DNA from 4 places in the Pseudomonas sp. P4_C1 genome. Region 4 is predicted to be linked to each of the others. Evidence: predicted binding sites of a transcription regulator. Region 4 holds the regulator's gene; each other region holds the start of a gene.

Region 1 (4,362 bases), on a different contig from region 4:
ATTCCTGCCGAACCACTCCAAGGGTGCATTCGATGATCCACGCCTGAACCTGGTGATCGACGACGGCATGCGTTTCGTCGCCACCACCACTGAAAAGTTCGACGTGATCATTTCCGACTCCACCGACCCGATCGGTCCGGGTGAAGTGCTGTTCTCGGAAAACTTCTACCAGGCCTGTCACCGCTGCTTGAACGAAGGCGGCATCCTGGTGACGCAGAACGGCACGCCGTTCATGCAGATCGAAGAAGTGAAGACCACCGCCGGTCGCTTGCGCAGCCTGTTCCCGGACTGGCACTTCTACCAGGCCGCCGTGCCGACCTACATCGGTGGCTCGATGACCTTCGCCTGGGGCGCGACCAATACCGCTTATCGCAAGTTGTCCCGCGAAACCCTGCAACAGCGCTTCACGGGCAGCGGCATCATCACCCGCTACTACAATCCTGAAATCCACATCGGCGCCTTCGCCCTGCCGCAATACGTGTTGCAGGCAGTGAACAAGCCAAGCAACGACTGATCTTTCAGTCCACGCACCAAACCTGTGGGAGCGAGCAGGCTCGCTCCCACATTGAAATGCAGCGGAACAAGGCGGAACAATCAGCCGGCTAACAAGGTCGAGATAGGGGTAAACCCATGCATGGGTTTCATCAAGGAGGCACCAATGCAAAAGTGGAAAGTCACTTTCATGGATGATCATGGCGAAACCATCAACGAAGTCTTTGAGTGCCCCGAGCGCCCGGACTACGAGCGTGCCGCCAGGCTCATCAAGGCCCGGCTTCTTCCTGTCGCCGCCGAACTGGATCTGAACGATCTGGAAGGGCGGACCAGTGACGCGAGCGTCAAAGAGCTCAAATCCCAGAACAGCATTCAAATCCTCGGCATTACCCCAGTCTGAGCGACACCTCCCGCATTCACATCCAGGCCTTGGCAGAGGCTCTATCTTGAGGCTACTCTGCAAGCGAGATCAGCGAACGGATCGCTAAGGTCTGGTCTTGTCAGCTCCATGCTTGTTTCCCGCCGGCACATCGGTTGCCGTCGCTCGCGCTGTTCGGTTGCGGGTGAGGGAGTACGGAAAGTCTATCCATCGTATTGAGGAGGACGTTTCATGAGCACAGCCTATCAAGAAGACATCAGCAGCAGCGTTCTGCGCCGCATGAAAGAAGGCGGTTTTGACTTTTCACGGTTTCATCCCATCGAGTTCTACGCCATTTTCCCGGATGAGGAGCGGGCACGCAGGGCGGCAGGTCATTTCCACCGTGGTGAATCCCTGAATGCGCAAGTCAGTGTGCGTGACGATGGCGCCTGGGCGCTGGAGTTGTGCAAAGTCATGTATGCCACCTACGACGACATCGGCGATTTCGAACAGGGTTTCGAAGCGGTGGTCGAGCCGTTGGGCGGCATCATCGAAGGCTGGGGTGTGAAACAGGAGGTACGAGGGCGACTCGCATAACCTTATGAGCAGTGACAACCAGCATTGACGGCTGACCTTCGGGTTGGCCGTTTTCGTTTTCGCCGACAGGATATTGAACACGACCCCGTAGGAGCTGCGGTGCGGCGATCCGACTTGCCAGTGAAGGCGTCCCCGAAGAGCGACACATGACTCATGGGCCCCTTCGCCAGCAAGCTGGCTCCTACAGACTATGCTGGTGATAGGCGATCACAGCGCCTTGCAATGAAGCGGGGGCAATCAGGTTGGGGCATTTGTCGCACAGGATTGGTGCGGTGCGTGCGTCTTGATTATCCAACCGATTGAAATCTAAGCGTTTATGCCGATGGCACGGGCCTTGCGAAGGTCTGGACGTCCGAGTGACAAGGAGTACGGCATGATCCGCAACTATTTTGATGAGATGTACGATGCCGGCGGCCAGGTCCGCCCGCATTATCGGGAGTTTGCCCGTTGGCTGGCCGAGACGCCTGACGAGCTTCTGGCACAACGGCGACGCGAGGCCGATCTGTTGTTTCATCGCGCCGGGATAACCTTCACGCTCTACGGTGATGAGCAGGGGACAGAGCGCCTGATTCCCTTCGACACCATTCCCCGCAGTATCCCCGCCAGTGAATGGCGGGTCGTCGAGCGCGGCTGCATCCAGCGGGTCAAGGCGTTGAACATGTTCCTCGCCGACCTCTACCACGAGCAGCGCATCATCAAGGCCGGCATCATTCCGGCCGAGCAGGTGCTGGCCAACGAGCAGTACCAGTTGGCGATGCAGGGCCTGGATTTGCACCGCGATATCTATTCGCACATCTCCGGCGTCGACCTGGTGCGCGACGGCGACGGCACCTACTACGTGCTCGAAGACAATCTGCGTACACCGAGCGGCGTCAGTTACATGCTCGAAGACCGCAAGATGATGATGCGGCTGTTCCCCGAGCTGTTCGCGGCACAACGCATCGCTCCCATCGACCACTACCCGAACCTGCTGCTCGATACCCTGAAAAGCTCAAGTCCCATCGACAATCCAAGCGTGGTGGTGCTGACACCCGGCCGCTTCAACAGCGCGTTCTTCGAACATGCGTTTCTCGCGCGGGAAATGGGTGTGGAACTGGTGGAGGGCGCGGACCTGTTCGTGCGTGACGACAAGGTCTACATGCGCACCACCGACGGGCCGAAAGCGGTCGACGTGATTTATCGTCGCCTTGACGACGCCTTCCTCGATCCGCTGGCGTTCAACCCGGAATCGATGCTCGGCGTGCCGGGACTGCTGTCGTCCTACCGTTCCGGCAACGTGGTGCTGGCCAATGCCATCGGCACGGGGGTGGCGGATGACAAGTCGGTGTATCCGTTCGTTACCGACATGATCCGTTTCTACCTGGACGAAGAACCGATCCTGAAGAACGTGCCGACCTGGCAATGCCGTAATCCGTCTGAGCTTTCCCACGTGCTGGCCAATCTTCCAGAACTGGTGGTCAAGGAAACCCAAGGCTCCGGCGGGTACGGAATGCTGGTGGGGCCGGCAGCGACGGCGGCGGAAATCGAAGCCTTCCGCGCGCGGATCATCGCCAAACCCCATGCGTATATCGCACAACCGACGCTGTCGCTGTCGACCTGTCCGACCTTTGTCGAAAGCGGCATCGCGCCGCGCCACATCGACTTGCGGCCGTTTGTCCTGTCGGGCCGCGAAACCCGGGTCGTGCCCGGCGGTTTGACCCGCGTCGCCCTGCGCGAAGGCTCCCTGGTGGTCAATTCCTCCCAGGGCGGCGGAACCAAGGACACCTGGGTGGTCGAGGATTAAAGGAAGCCTGTCATGTTAAGTAGAACTGCCTCGGATTTGTATTGGATGTCGCGTTACCTGGAGCGGGCGGAAAACCTCGCACGGATGCTCGACATCAGCTATTCGCTGTCGCTGATGCCGCAAGACGGTCGTGGCGACGGTTTGCACGAACTGGCCATGCCGCTGTTGATCACCGGCACCCTGGACGATTACCTGGAGCGCCATGGCGAACTGCATGCCGAACGGTTGCTGCATTTCTTCGCTCTGGATGCGGCCAACCCGGCGAGCATCTACAGCTGCCTCGGTGCCGCACGGGCCAGTGCTCATGCGGTGCGTGGGCGCATCACCGCCGACATGTGGGAAAACATCAACGCCACCTGGCTGGAAATTCGCGGCATCGCTGAACAGGGGCTCGGTCGCTACGGCATGAGCCGTTTCTGCGAGTGGATCAAGGAACGTTCCCACCTGTTCCGGGGCGCGTCCTACGGCACCATCATGCGTAACGATGCGTTTCGCTTCATTCGTCTGGGGACCTTTATCGAACGGGCGGACAACACCTTGCGTCTGCTCGATGCCCGCTACGAAATGGCTGGCGATCAGGCCGAAGCGGTCAGCGATGGCACAGCTCACGCGTATTACCAATGGAGCGCGTTGCTGCGGGCGTTGTCGTCGTTCGAGGCCTACACGGAAATCTACCGCGACGCCCCCGGCGCCCGGCATGTCGCCGAGTTGCTGTTGCTGCGGGCCGATGTGCCGCGATCCCTGCGCGCCTGCACCGAAGAGATCGACCAGATCCTCGCGCAATTGCCGGGGGCCAACGGTCGCCCCGCACAACGCCTGGCGGCAGAAATGGACGCACGCCTGCGCTACACCGGCATCACCGAGATTCTTGACGAAGGCCTGCACGCCTGGCTGACCGAGTTCATCCCGCTGGTGCGCCAGTTGGGTAACGCGATTCACAGTTCTTATCTGGAGGCCGCATGAGACTTTCCATTAGCCACGAGACCACCTATCACTACGAAGACAAGGTGCGGGCGAGCATCCAGTACCTGCGACTGACGCCCCACGACAGCGAGCGTCAGCACGTGCTCAGCTGGCAACTTGACCTGCCGCGCCCGGTGCGCGCGCAACTCGATCCGTTCGGTAACATCCT
Region 2 (4,362 bases), on a different contig from region 4:
ATTTCCGGCCAGTTGAGCAGGCTCAGTTGCGGGCGTTCGGTTGTGGTGGGGTATTGGGCATCTCGCAGGGCGGGAACAACTTCGTGGGTGAGCCATTCACGTAACGCTCGGTACTCGGGGCAGTAGTGATAGACGAGCATGGCGTAGACGCCGGATTCGCTGATCAGCAGGGTGTTTTCGATGTGTCCGTGGATTAGGGTTTTGGCTGTTTGGTATTGGTCGGGATCGAGTTTTCGGAGTTGGCGGTCGTTGAGGTAGATGCGTAGCAGACGGCCCAGGTCGCGGGCGCTGAACCAAGGTTGGTTTTGTATCAGGAGGGCGTGGAGGTGGAGCTTGTGGCGGGTGAAGACATGAGGGATTAGATAGCTTTCTTTCATTTTGCAACTCCGGATGCGTATGAAGGAAGCTGCCTCTGTTCGTCGCCAAACGAAAGGGTGGCAGCTGCGCGCGGGTTGGCGAACCGGTGCATCCGGACAAACCGGCAGACCTGAAGGTCTCCCACGCACAGCCGCCATAATTCGAGATGGGATAATTCCCTGAATCGAATGTGGTCGCAGTGCGTCGGATGCTATCCAGGTCGCCAAACCCGGTGCTGAATATTCAGCTGGGGATGAGCTTAGAGATCGGATACTTCGCGACGCAATCGGACGGCGGTGTGATTTTTGTAGGACGTTGCCGGGATTGTTGCGGGGCTTGAGATCAAAAGATCGCAGCCTGCGGCAGCTCTACAGGTGAAGCGCAAGGTCGTTCCGACCTTCAATTGCGAGCAGGCTCGCTCCCACAGGGATCGTGGTGTTACTCGGCTGGTGGATTGAGCTTCGCTTCAAGCTCGGCGACTTTCGCTTCAAGACTTTCCAGCCGAGCCCGCGTGCGTGCCAATACAACCATCTGGCTATCGAATTCTTCCCTACTCACCAGATCCAGTTTGCTGAAGCCGCTCTGCAGCAACATTTTGAACTGGCTTTCGATTTCAGCTTTCGGCAGAGGCGTGTCGCCGCTGAAGAGGCGGGAGGCGGTGCCGGTCAGGGCGTCGAGGAAGTCTTTTGGCGCGAGCATGGGCAATGTCCTGGAAACAATGACGGGCAGTGTACCACGCAGTGTCTATAGTCATTTTCGCGGGCAAGCGGTGCACGCTTTTCGCGCATGGGGACGGACGGCCTCGCACCGTTGTTGTGCGTAACGTGCCGGGTGTTGTCGCTAAGTATTCACTATCCGCCGGTAAAGACTTGAAAACAGTCAGTTTTGTGGAGATGGCAAGCTTTCTGCTTAGATGCTGGTAACCCATGCACTGATGCAGTCGCTGTGACGAATGCAGTGCGCCAGGCGGAACGCGGGGAGTGTTTCGCAAGGAGCGGTTAGCTGGCGTCGGACGGGCAGGTAAGGCCGACGATGCGTTACAAAGCCAGGCACTGCGCTTAGACTTGAGACGGGTTTGTTTTCCTGGGGCAAGTCCACCAATTCGGGAGAGAGTTTTCATGAAGCTAGTCACTGCCATCATCAAGCCGTTCAAGCTGGACGACGTACGCGAGTCGCTGTCCGAGATCGGCGTGCAGGGCATTACCGTCACTGAAGTCAAAGGCTTTGGTCGGCAGAAGGGTCACACCGAGCTGTATCGCGGCGCGGAATACGTGGTCGATTTCCTGCCCAAGGTGAAGATCGACGTCGCCATCGACGACAAGGATCTGGACCGGGTAATCGAGGCCATCACCAAGGCGGCCAACACCGGCAAGATCGGTGACGGCAAGATCTTCGTGGTCAATCTGGAACAGGCGATTCGCATCCGTACCGGCGAAACCGATACCGACGCAATCTAAGCGGCCACAAACCCAACGCCCCAGGAGAAAACAATATGACTCTGCGTAAATTCGCAGGGCTAGGAGCCCTGTTGTCCCTCGTAATGCCCAGCCTGGCCATGGCGGCAGACGAAGTGGCGGCCCCAGTCCTCAACTCCGGCGACACCGCCTGGATGATGACCTCGACAGCCTTGGTGCTGTTCATGACCATTCCCGGCCTCGCGCTGTTCTACGGCGGTATGGTTCGGTCGAAAAACATTCTTTCCGTGATGATGCAGTGCTTCGCCATTACCGGTCTGATCAGCGTCCTGTGGGTCATTTATGGCTACAGCATCGCGTTCGACACCACGGGCATGGAGCAGGGCGTCGTCAACTTCAACTCGTTCGTCGGCGGCATGGGCAAGGCATTCCTCGCCGGCATCACGCCAGCCAGCCTGACCGGGCCTGCGGCGCTGTTCCCGGAGGCGGTGTTCGTCACCTTCCAGATGACCTTCGCGATCATCACCCCGGCGTTGATCGTCGGCGCCTTCGCCGAGCGGATGAAGTTCTCCGCGATGCTGGTCTTCATGGGCGTGTGGTTCACCCTGGTTTACGCGCCGATTGCGCACATGGTCTGGTCCGGTAACGGTGGCCTGTTGTGGGACTGGGGCGTTCTGGACTTCGCCGGCGGCACCGTGGTGCACATCAACGCCGGTGTGGCCGGTCTGGTTGCCTGCCTGGTGCTGGGCAAGCGCAAAGGTTTCCCGTCCACGCCGATGGCGCCGCACAACCTCGGTTACACCCTGATGGGCGCGGCCATGCTGTGGGTCGGCTGGTTCGGTTTCAACGCCGGTTCCGCCGCTGCGGCCAACGGCACCGCCGGTATGGCGATGCTGGTGACGCAAATCGCAACCGCCGCTGCGGCACTGGGCTGGATGTTTGCCGAGTGGGTCACCCACGGCAAACCTAGCGCATTGGGTATCGCATCTGGCGTGGTTGCCGGTCTGGTGGCAATCACCCCGGCTGCCGGCACCGTTGGCCCGATGGGCGCGCTGGTCATCGGTCTGGCGGCTGGCGTGGTGTGCTTCTTCTGCGCGACCACCCTGAAGCGCAAGCTCGGCTATGACGACTCCCTGGACGCCTTCGGTGTGCACGGTATCGGCGGTATCCTCGGCGCAATCCTGACTGGTGTGTTCGCTGCGCCGTCCCTGGGCGGCTTCGGCACTGTCACCGACATCGCCGCACAAGTGTGGATTCAGTGCAAAGGCGTGGGCTTTACGGTGATCTACACCGCGATCGCCACATTCATCATCCTCAAGGTGCTGGATGCGGTCATGGGCCTGCGCATCAACGAAGAAGAAGAAGCGGTCGGCATCGATCTGGCGCTTCACAACGAGCGCGGCTACAACTTGTAAGCACGCCCGTAAAAAACTTGCCCGGCTTGCCGGGCATTTTTTTGTCTGGAATTTGTCATTGAAAGCTGAGCTGAAAGGTTTTTTCCTATAGGTTTTGCGATGTTTGCGCCGGGTGTTTTTGTGCGGTCGAAGGCTTACAGGAATGAAGGAATATTAGGGCCTTTGTTTTTTCCCAGAGCGCGCTAGAATGCGCCCCGAACGTGCGGAGAACTGTATGTGGCAACAGACTCTGATTACCTTGCGGGCGAGGCCCCGGGGCTTTCATCTGGTAACGGACGAGTTACTCGCCGGCTTGCCTGAACTCAAGGCGTGTCGGGTCGGTCTGTTGCATTTGTGGCTGCAGCATACCTCGGCGTCGTTGACCATCAACGAGAACGCCGATCCGGCGGTACGTCGCGACTTCGAACGATTTTTCAATCGTCTGATCCCACAAGGAACAGGCGGCTATGAGCATAACGACGAAGGCCTGGACGACCTCCCGGCGCATTTCAAGGCCAGCGTGCTTGGCTGTCAGCTCAGTTTGCCGATTTCGGCGGGCCGGTTGGCGTTGGGAACCTGGCAAGGCGTTTACCTGGGCGAGCACCGTGATCATGGCGGTGCCCGTAAAGTCCTCGCCACCGTGCACGGTGAAGGGGCATAACCGCTGGTCAGCAGCGGCTGTTGATTTTTTTCCGGCAGCCTTCGACAGAGGGCAAAGCTGGGCTATAACTAATCTGCTTTTCGCAAGTCATGAGGTAGAACATGAGCGACGATGATCTGGAAAACGACGACCTCGAAGTAGGCGACGAAGACGAAACCGAAGAAGGTCTGGAAGCTGCGGCGGAAGACGTCGCTGAAGACGACGGCGGTGATGCGCCGGTTCCGACCGCCAAAGGCAAGGCCAAGGCAGCGGTATCGATCGATGAGTTGCCGAGTGTCGAAGCCAAGAACAAGGAACGCGATGCTCTCGCGCGGGCCATGGAGGAGTTTTTGGCCAAGGGTGGCAAGGTGCAGGAAGTGGAGGCCAATGTGGTCGCCGATCCGCCCAAGAAACCTGACAACAAGTACGGCAGCCGGCCTATCTGAGGCTGCTACCTGCTTGCTGAAAAAGCCCGCCGTCGCTGCGGGCTTTTTCGTGCCTGAAACAATATTTTCGGGTTGAATACAGTTCACTGTGGGAGCGAGCTTGCTCGCGA
Region 3 (4,362 bases), on a different contig from region 4:
ACAAAACGATCATTCCCTCGATGTGACGCATTGGTTAGAACTCAATACAGGTTGGCGCCGCAATGACGCCAACACTTTGGCTCGTCACGCCGGCAACGAGCCCCCAACGGCAGAATTTTTCTGCCAGACCTCAATTGAGGTCGACGCGATAAATACAGTCAACAAGTGAGGGCAACACCCTATGAGAAGACTTAAGCGTGATCCGTTGGAAAGAGCATTTTTGCGCGGATATCAATATGGCGTTGGTGGTAAATCCCGTGAGCTTTGCCCATTTACTCTACCGTCGGTACGTCAAGCCTGGATCAATGGCTGGCGAGAAGGACGCGGCGACAACTGGGACGGTATGACCGGCACTGCGGGAATCCACAGACTCAACGAACTTCACGCCGTCGGCTAATTACAGGGCATAACACTCCGACACGACAATCTGATTTTGTACCGAATTAACCATGCGCGTCCCATCCGGACGGCGGGCTCCGGCCCAGGGGCTCCTTTTAAGGAGCCCTTTTTTATGTCTGACGATTCAACGTTCGAACTGCAAACACACCTGTGGGAGCGAGCTTGCTCGCGATAGCGGTTTAACATTCAACGATGATGTTGACTGAAAGGCTGCCATCGCGAGCAATCGAGCGTCGACCGGCTGCTCCCACAGGGGATCAGCGTAGCGCTGCGATTGCGTCTACCGACTCGCGAATCAGCGCCGGGCCTTTGTAGATGAAGCCCGAGTAGATCTGCACCAGGCTCGCGCCTGCGGTGATTTTTTCTGCAGCGTGCTTGCCTTCGGTAATGCCGCCGGCAGCGATGATCGGCAGGCGACCACCCAGCTCCGATGCCAGCACTGTCACGGTGTGGGTGCTCTTGTCGCGAACCGGTGCGCCGGACAGACCACCGGCTTCTTCGCCATGCTCCATGCCTTCGACGCCTACGCGGCTGAGGGTGGTGTTGGTGGCGATGACGGCGTCCATTCCGGTTTCGATCAGCGCTTGTGCAACCTGGGCGGTTTCTTCGTCGCTCATGTCCGGCGCGATCTTGATCGCCAGCGGTACATGTTTGCCATGACGCAATGCCAGTTCCGCGCGGCGCTCGGCCAGATCGGCCAGCAACTGCTTGAGCGAGTCGCCAAATTGCAGGCTGCGCAGGCCCGGCGTGTTCGGCGAACTGACGTTGACCGTCACATAGCTGGCGTGGGCGTAAACCTTGTCCAGGCAGATCAGGTAGTCATCCACGGCACGCTCGACCGGGGTATCGAAGTTCTTGCCGATGTTGATGCCCAGCACGCCCTTGTACTTGGCCGCCGCCACGCGGGCCAGCAGGTGATCGACGCCGAGGTTGTTGAAGCCCATGCGATTGATGATCGCCTCGGCTTGCGGCAAACGGAACAGGCGTGGCTTCGGGTTGCCCGGCTGTGGACGCGGCGTGATGGTGCCGATCTCGACAAAACCGAAACCCAGTTGGGCGAACCCATCGATGGCCGCACCGTTCTTGTCCAGACCGGCGGCCAGTCCCACCGGATTCGGGAAGTCCAGGCCCATCACATTCACCGGCACCTTCGCCGGGGCCTTGCACAGCAAGCCGTTGAGCCCAAGACGTCCGCCCGCGCCGATCAGGTCCAGGGACAGATCGTGGGAGGTTTCCGGAGAGAGTTTGAACAACAGCTGACGGGCCAGGGTGTACATGGGCGGATTTGACTCGATTGGCGGCGAATTGAGGCGGCGATTATAGCCGGGCAACGGGGTTGCAAGCGAGGCGCGTGAGCAAATCAGCGGTTAATGGCATATGCCTTGCACCAATCCAGGTACCAGCACTCATGCCGACGACGGAATGTGTGCAAAGACAATGGCGTCGTCCACGGCCTGCTCATGCAAGGACTCGGGACGACGTTTTTTTTGCAAGGTGAACACGCGATGAACGAACCGTCAGCCGGCCCTTTGGCCTGGGTCAATGGCAGCGATGCCCCGGAAAAAACCGAAATCAATCTCGGCTTCATGGCCCTGAGCGACTGCGCCTCGGTGGTGGTCGCCGCCACCCAGGGCTTCGCCCAACCCCACGGCTTGACCCTGAATCTCAAGCGCCAGTCGTCCTGGGCCAACCTGCGGGACAAACTGGTCAGCGGCGAACTCGATGCAGCCCACAGCCTCTACGGACTGATTTACGCCGTACACCTGGGCATCGGTGGCGTGGCCGCGACCGACATGGCCGTACTGATGGGCCTGAATCAGAACGGCCAGAGCATCAATCTTTCCGGAGGCTTGCAGGCGCTTGGAGTGACCAGTCCTGAAGCACTGGATCGGCACGTGCACCAAACTCGCTCAAAACTCACCTTCGCCCAGACGTTTCCAACCGGCACCCACGCCATGTGGTTGTATTACTGGCTCGCCAGCCAGGGCATTCACCCATTGCAGGATGTCGACAGCGTGGTGGTGCCGCCACCGCAAATGGTCGCGCACCTGCGAGCCGGACGTATCGACGGGTTCTGCGTCGGCGAACCCTGGTCCGCCAGTGCCGTGCAACAGGACCTCGGCTTCACCCTGGCCACGTCCCAGACCATTTGGCCCGATCATCCGGAAAAAGTCCTGGGCTGCACCCACGCGTTCGTCGAGCAATACCCCAATACCGCCCGGGCATTGGTGATGGCGGTTCTGGAGGCCAGCCGCTTCATCGAAGAAAGCACCGAGAATCGTCGCAGTACCGCACAATTGCTCAGCGCCGATCAGTACCTTGACGCGCCACTGGACTGTATCGAACCGCGCCTGCTGGGTGAATACGCCGACGGCCTTGGCCACCGCTGGCAAGACCCGCATGCGCTGCGCTTGCACGGGGATGGCGAGGTCAACCTGCCGTACCTGTCCGACGGCATGTGGTTCATGACCCAGTTCCGCCGCTGGGGCTTGTTGCGCGATGACCCGGACTATCTCGCGGTGGCCCGGCAGGTCCAGCAACTGGACCTGTACCGTGAGGCCGCCAGTGCCGTCGGCGTCGCCTCACCAGCCGAGGAAATGCGCAGCAGCCAGTTGATCGACGGCAAAATCTGGGACGGCTCGGACCCGACCGGTTATGCCCGCAGTTTCAAACTGCACGCCATGAGCGACAGCTCCCATCGATCCGCCAGCCGCTGACAGGAGACCACGACCATGCTGCGTATCCTGCTGATCAACGACACCGCGAAAAAAGTCGGACGCCTGAAGGCCGCCCTGACCGAGGCCGGATTCGAAGTGATCGATGAATCCGGCCTGACCATCGACCTGCCCGAACGCGTCGAAACGGTGCGTCCGGATGTGATTCTGATCGATACCGAGTCACCGGGTCGCGATGTCATGGAACAAGTGGTGCTGGTGACTCGTGACCAGCCACGACCGATTGTGATGTTCACCGACGAACACGACCCCGGTGTGATGCGACAGGCGATCAAGTCCGGGGTCAGTGCCTACATCGTCGAAGGCATTCACGCACAACGCCTGCAGCCGATTCTCGATGTGGCCATGGCACGCTTCGAAAGCGATCAGGCCTTGCGTGCCCAGTTGCAGGCCCGCGACCAGCAACTGGCCGAGCGCAAGCGCATCGAACTGGCCAAAGGGCTGCTGATGAAAATGAAGGACTGCAACGAAGAAGAGGCCTACACCCTGATGCGCCGCCAGGCGATGAGCCGTCAGCAGAAGCTGATTCAAGTGGCGGAGCAGATTATTGCCATGAGCGAGTTGCTCGGCTGAAGTCCTGTAGCGCCTGTCCAGCCGCCATCGCGAGCAAGCTCGCTCCCACAGGGGAATTGTGTTCGACGTCATTCCCTTGTGGGAGCAGGCAAGCCCGCGATTGGCCACGACTCGATTTCGAGTGTTGGCACAGATCTCGCTATGTAATCACCACAGGTAACCAACGGCGGTTGCCCCACCTACGACAAAGACGTCGCGCACCTCATTTGCCCTTGGCGAATCGGGTGGCGGCGTTTTTTCGTTTTGGCCCCACAGCACGGGGCCGGTGGTGCGGCCGTAACGGCGCCCCACCTGCAAGCTCATGACTCCTTTCGAGACTCTTCACAGCTGAGGTGCGCGATGAATTCAAGCTTCTGGAAATCCGGCCATACACCCACATTGTTCGCAGCCTTCCTCTATTTCGACCTGAGCTTCATGGTCTGGTACCTGCTCGGTCCGTTGGCGGTACAGATCGCCGCCGACCTGCACCTGACGACGCAGCAACGCGGGCTGGTGGTCGCCACGCCGATTCTGGCCGGGGCGGTCTTGCGTTTCGTGATGGGGATGCTGGCTGATCGCCTGTCGCCAAAAACTGCCGGCCTGATCGGTCAGGTCATCGTGATCTGCGCATTGTTCGGCGCCTGGAAGCTCGGTATCCACAGCTACGAGCAAGCGC
Region 4 (4,362 bases):
GATTGTCGATGCAGTAGTAGCCGTTGTCCTCAAGAACGTTGAGGGCGGTGCTTTTACCTGAGCCGGAACGGCCACTGACGATGATCAAGCGCATGATTACTGACCGTTTTGCTCGTCCAGGACAACCTGATACAGGGCTTCGTTGCTTGCAGCATGACGCAGTTTTTCGCGAACTTCCTTGCGGTCGAGCATGCTGGCGATCTGTCGCAGCAGCTCAAGGTGCGCATCGGTGGCAGCTTGCGGGACCAGCAATACGAACAGCAGGTCAACCGGCGCGCCGTCGATGGCGTCGAAGTCGATAGGGGCGTCCAGGTGCATCAAAGCACTGATGGGCGAAACACAGCCCTTGAGACGGCAGTGTGGAATAGCGATGCCGTTGCCAAAACCGGTGGAGCCGAGTTTTTCACGGGCAATCAGCGCCTCGAAGACATCTTGCATCTCCAGGGCCGGCACTTCGCGGGCGATCAGATTGGCAATTTGTTCGAGGGCTTTCTTTTTACTGCCGCCCGGCACGTTCACCAGGGAACGGCCGGGGGTCAGGATACTTTCAAGTCGGATCATGGGTTGGGAGTGTTAACGACCGGTTGCGCCCTGGAGGAGGCTCTGGGTCTTTTCCTTATGCTTTTTGAGTTGTTTATCCAGCTTGTCGGTAAGTGCGTCGATCGCGGCGTACATATCGGTATGTTCCGCGTTGGCGACCACTTCATTCCCGGGAATATGCAACGTGGCTTCGATTTTCTGCTTCAGTTTTTCGACGGTCATCGTGACCTGCACATTAGTGATCCTGTCGAAATGTCGCTCCAATCGTTCGAGTTTTTCGCCGATGTAGGTGCGAAGAGGTTCGGTCACTTCCAGTTGGTGTCCACTGATGTTGACTTGCATACAGCTTCTCCTTCGTTGCCAGTGCATAAAGCGGCAGATCAGATGATCTGCCACTGGAACGCTGTGGCGTGGCCCTACATCAACCGCTTGCGTTCGCTCGAAGGCGCGATCCCGAGGGATTCGCGGTACTTGGCGACGGTGCGGCGAGCCACCTGAATGCCTTGTGCCTCCAGTAAACCAGCGATCTTGCTGTCACTCAATGGCTTTTTCTGATTTTCCGCGGCAACCAGTTTTTTGATGATCGCGCGGATCGCCGTGGACGAGCATTCGCCGCCTTCGGAGGTGCTGACGTGACTGGAGAAAAAGTACTTCAGTTCATAAATGCCCCGGGGGGTATGCATGAACTTCTGGGTGGTCACCCGTGAAATCGTCGACTCATGCATGCCGACCGCTTCGGCGATGTCATGCAGGACCAGCGGCTTCATGGCTTCGTCGCCATATTCGAGGAAACCACGCTGATGCTCGACGATCTGGGTGGCAACCTTCATCAGGGTTTCATTGCGGCTTTGCAGGCTCTTGATGAACCAGCGGGCTTCCTGCAACTGATTGCGCATGAACGTGTTGTCGGCGCTGGTGTCGGCGCGGCGCACGAAACCGGCGTACTGGGCGTTGACCCGCAGCCGTGGCACCGACTCCTGATTGAGCTCCACCAGCCAGCGCTCGTTGTCCTTGCGCACGATAACGTCAGGAACGACGTACTCGGCTTCGGTGGACTCGATCTGCGAACCCGGGCGCGGGTTGAGGCTCTGGACCAGCTCGATGACCTGGCGCAGTTCATCTTCCTTGAGCTTCATGCGGCGCATCAGCTGGCTGTAGTCGCGGCTGCCAAGCAAGTCGATGTAATCGGTGACCAGGCGCTTGGCCTCGGCCAGCCAAGGGGTCTTGGCGGGTAGCTGGCGCAATTGCAGCAGCAGGCATTCGCCCAGGTTACGGGCGCCGATGCCGGCGGGCTCGAATTGCTGGATGCGGTGCAGGACCGCTTCGATTTCGTCCAGTTCGATGTCCAGTTCCGGATCGAAGGCGTCGAGGATTTCCTCGAGGGTTTCGTCCAGGTAGCCCTGATTATTGATGCAGTCGATCAGGGTCACGGCGATCAGGCGATCGGTGTCGGACATCGGGGCCAGGTTCAGTTGCCACAGCAAGTGGCTTTGCAGGCTTTCGCCGGCCGAAGTGCGGGTGGTGAAGTCCCACTCGTCGTCGTCATTGCTGGGCAGGCTGCTGGCGCTGGTCTGGTAAACGTCTTCCCACGCGGTGTCGACGGGGAGTTCGTTGGGGATGCGCTCGTTCCAGTCACCCTCATCGAGGTTATCGACCGTCGGGGCGCTTTCCTGGTAGGAGGGTTCCTGGATGTCGGCGTTGGGCTTCTGTTCGGCGTTGTCGGCCAAGGGGTCGGTGTTATCGAAGTCGTCGCCTTCTTCCTGGCGTTCGAGCATCGGATTGGACTCCAGGGCCTCCTGGATTTCCTGCTGCAGGTCCAGGGTCGACAATTGGAGCAGGCGGATAGCCTGTTGCAGCTGCGGTGTCATCGTCAGCTGCTGGCCCATTCTCAAGACTAGCGATGGTTTCATGGCAGGGGCTTAACACCTTATTCGCCGGCGCACACGCGCCATCCACTACAGGGCGCCGGGGCGCCAAACTTAAGCAAATTATATGCCTGAAACTGAAGGGTTTGCCTAGAGCGCTGTAACAATAAAAGCTGCAAAGTTTTGTTGACAGGTTGCTCCGGCTGGCTCCTGAACATCTTTGAAGCGTCGGGTTTGCCTAGAGCGCTGTAACAATAAAAAAGAGTTGATTTTTTATCGAGACAAGCGCTTGTCGACTGCTCTGGTGCCTCGGTGTCTTACAGGCGGAATTCGTGGCCCAGGTACACTTCCTTCACCAGGTCGTTGGCCAGGATGGTTTCAGCGTCGCCTTCGGCGATCAGTTGGCCGTCGTTGACGATGTAGGCGGTTTCGCAGATATCCAGGGTTTCACGAACGTTGTGGTCGGTGATCAGCACGCCAATGCCTTTGGCCTTGAGGTGGTGAATGATCTGCTTGATGTCCCCGACCGAAATCGGGTCCACGCCGGCGAAGGGTTCGTCGAGGAGGATGAATTTCGGGTTGGTGGCCAGGGCCCGGGCGATTTCCACGCGACGGCGCTCACCACCGGACAGGCTCATGCCGAGGTTGTCGCGGATGTGGCTGATGTGGAATTCCTGCAGCAGGCTTTCCAGCTCCTTGCGACGACCGGCCTTGTCGAGTTCCTTGCGAGTCTCGAGGATGGCCATGATGTTGTCGGCCACCGACAGTTTGCGGAAGATCGATGCTTCTTGCGGCAGGTAGCCGATACCGGCCTTTGCGCGACCGTGCATCGGCTGGTGGCTGACGTCCAGGTCATCGATCAGGACGCGGCCCTGGTCGGCCTGTACCAGACCGACGATCATGTAGAAGCAGGTGGTCTTGCCGGCGCCGTTCGGGCCAAGCAGGCCGACGATCTGACCGCTGTCGATGGACAGGCTGACATCGCGCACGACCTGGCGGCTCTTGTAGCTCTTGGCCAGATGCTGAGCTTTCAGAGTTGCCATTACTGGGCCTTATTCTCGTCGGTTTTCTTCTTCGGCTGGATCACCATGTCGATACGCGGACGTGCCTCGGTGACCTTGCTGCCCGTGGCGCGACCGGCGCTGGCGAGCTTCTTGACCGTGTCGTAGACGATTTTTTCGCCCTGGGTGACGTTGTTGTCCTTGTCGACAACCTTGGCCTTGTCGATCAGTACGACCCGGTTCTGCGCGGCGTGATACTGGATCGTCACGCCCCAGCCCTGAACAGGCTTGGTATCGCCAGCGGTTTGCAGTTGCTCGAAGTACGCCAGGTTGCCCACCGAGGTCACTACGTCGATGTCGCCAGTCGGGGTGCGGGTGATGGTCACGGTGTTGCCGGTCACCTTCATCGAGCCCTGGGTGATGATCACGTCACCCTTATAGGTAGCAATACCTTGCTTGTCGTCCAGTTGGGCATCGTCGGCCTGAATGCGGATAGGCTGCTGTTGATCTTCCGGCAGAGCCCAGGCGCTCACGCTTCCCAGTGCTGCGCCCAGACTGAGCAAAATCGGGAGGGTTTTAACGAGCCTCATACTGTCCTCTTACGTTCGATAGCAGGTGTATCCTGCTTTCTTTCAAATACGCTTTCATTCCCTTGCCAGTCGATACACCGCCAGCGCCGTCGATTCTAACGTCTTGCTCGGTCTGCGCATATTGCTGCTGCGGGAACACGGTCATGCGGGTGCTGGTGATCAGGGTTTTACGGTTTTTCTCGTCGAAGCGCGTGATGCGCACGTCATCGATCAGCTCGACCTGTGTGCCATCAGGGTTGACCTCGCCGTGCAGGCTCTGGACGTGCCACGGGTATTCAGTACCGCGGAACACATTCAGGTCGGGGTTGGTCAGCAATGTCACCTCGGTCGCTTTCAGGTGCTCGACCTTGTCGGACACCAGATCAT

What was found. The regulator sigma-54, encoded in region 4, starts transcription at its own class of promoters, with help from an activator protein. The targets are predictions, from matches to a motif close to ANTGGCATNNANNTTGCTNT.
Region 1: a site for sigma-54 is predicted at 1,769-1,788, ahead of AC1DU9_RS10315 (circularly permuted type 2 ATP-grasp protein). Genes of this name have one in related genera too.
Region 2: a site for sigma-54 is predicted at 1,250-1,269, ahead of glnK (P-II family nitrogen regulator). Genes of this name have one in related genera too.
Region 3: a site for sigma-54 is predicted at 1,769-1,788, ahead of AC1DU9_RS18435 (CmpA/NrtA family ABC transporter substrate-binding protein). Genes of this name have one in related genera too.

The regions. Positions count from the first base shown of each region.
Region 1 is NZ_JBFUHY010000011.1:123,240-127,601, forward strand. Features, by position in the region: gene speE (polyamine aminopropyltransferase) at 1-514, shown strand, start outside; gene AC1DU9_RS10305 (hypothetical protein) at 659-892, shown strand; gene AC1DU9_RS10310 (ribonuclease E inhibitor RraB) at 1,103-1,447, shown strand; gene AC1DU9_RS10315 (circularly permuted type 2 ATP-grasp protein) at 1,821-3,230, shown strand; gene AC1DU9_RS10320 (alpha-E domain-containing protein) at 3,243-4,193, shown strand; gene AC1DU9_RS10325 (transglutaminase family protein) at 4,190-4,362, shown strand, end outside.
Region 2 is NZ_JBFUHY010000005.1:77,386-81,747, reverse strand. Features, by position in the region: gene AC1DU9_RS05665 (BRO-N domain-containing protein) at 1-377, opposite strand, end outside; gene AC1DU9_RS05660 (accessory factor UbiK family protein) at 796-1,056, opposite strand; gene glnK (P-II family nitrogen regulator) at 1,476-1,814, shown strand; gene AC1DU9_RS05650 (ammonium transporter) at 1,850-3,187, shown strand; gene AC1DU9_RS05645 (secondary thiamine-phosphate synthase enzyme YjbQ) at 3,402-3,827, shown strand; gene sutA (transcriptional regulator SutA) at 3,929-4,252, shown strand.
Region 3 is NZ_JBFUHY010000034.1:20,096-24,457, reverse strand. Features, by position in the region: gene rmf (ribosome modulation factor) at 182-397, shown strand; gene AC1DU9_RS18440 (quinone-dependent dihydroorotate dehydrogenase) at 657-1,676, opposite strand; gene AC1DU9_RS18435 (CmpA/NrtA family ABC transporter substrate-binding protein) at 1,905-3,116, shown strand; gene AC1DU9_RS18430 (ANTAR domain-containing response regulator) at 3,132-3,707, shown strand; gene AC1DU9_RS18425 (nitrate/nitrite transporter) at 4,047-4,362, shown strand, end outside.
Region 4 is NZ_JBFUHY010000037.1:9,973-14,334, reverse strand. Features, by position in the region: gene rapZ (RNase adapter RapZ) at 1-94, opposite strand, end outside; gene ptsN (PTS IIA-like nitrogen regulatory protein PtsN) at 97-561, opposite strand; gene hpf (ribosome hibernation-promoting factor, HPF/YfiA family) at 574-882, opposite strand; gene AC1DU9_RS19005 (RNA polymerase factor sigma-54) at 957-2,450, opposite strand; gene lptB (LPS export ABC transporter ATP-binding protein) at 2,723-3,448, opposite strand; gene lptA (lipopolysaccharide transport periplasmic protein LptA) at 3,448-3,996, opposite strand; gene lptC (LPS export ABC transporter periplasmic protein LptC) at 3,983-4,362, opposite strand, start outside.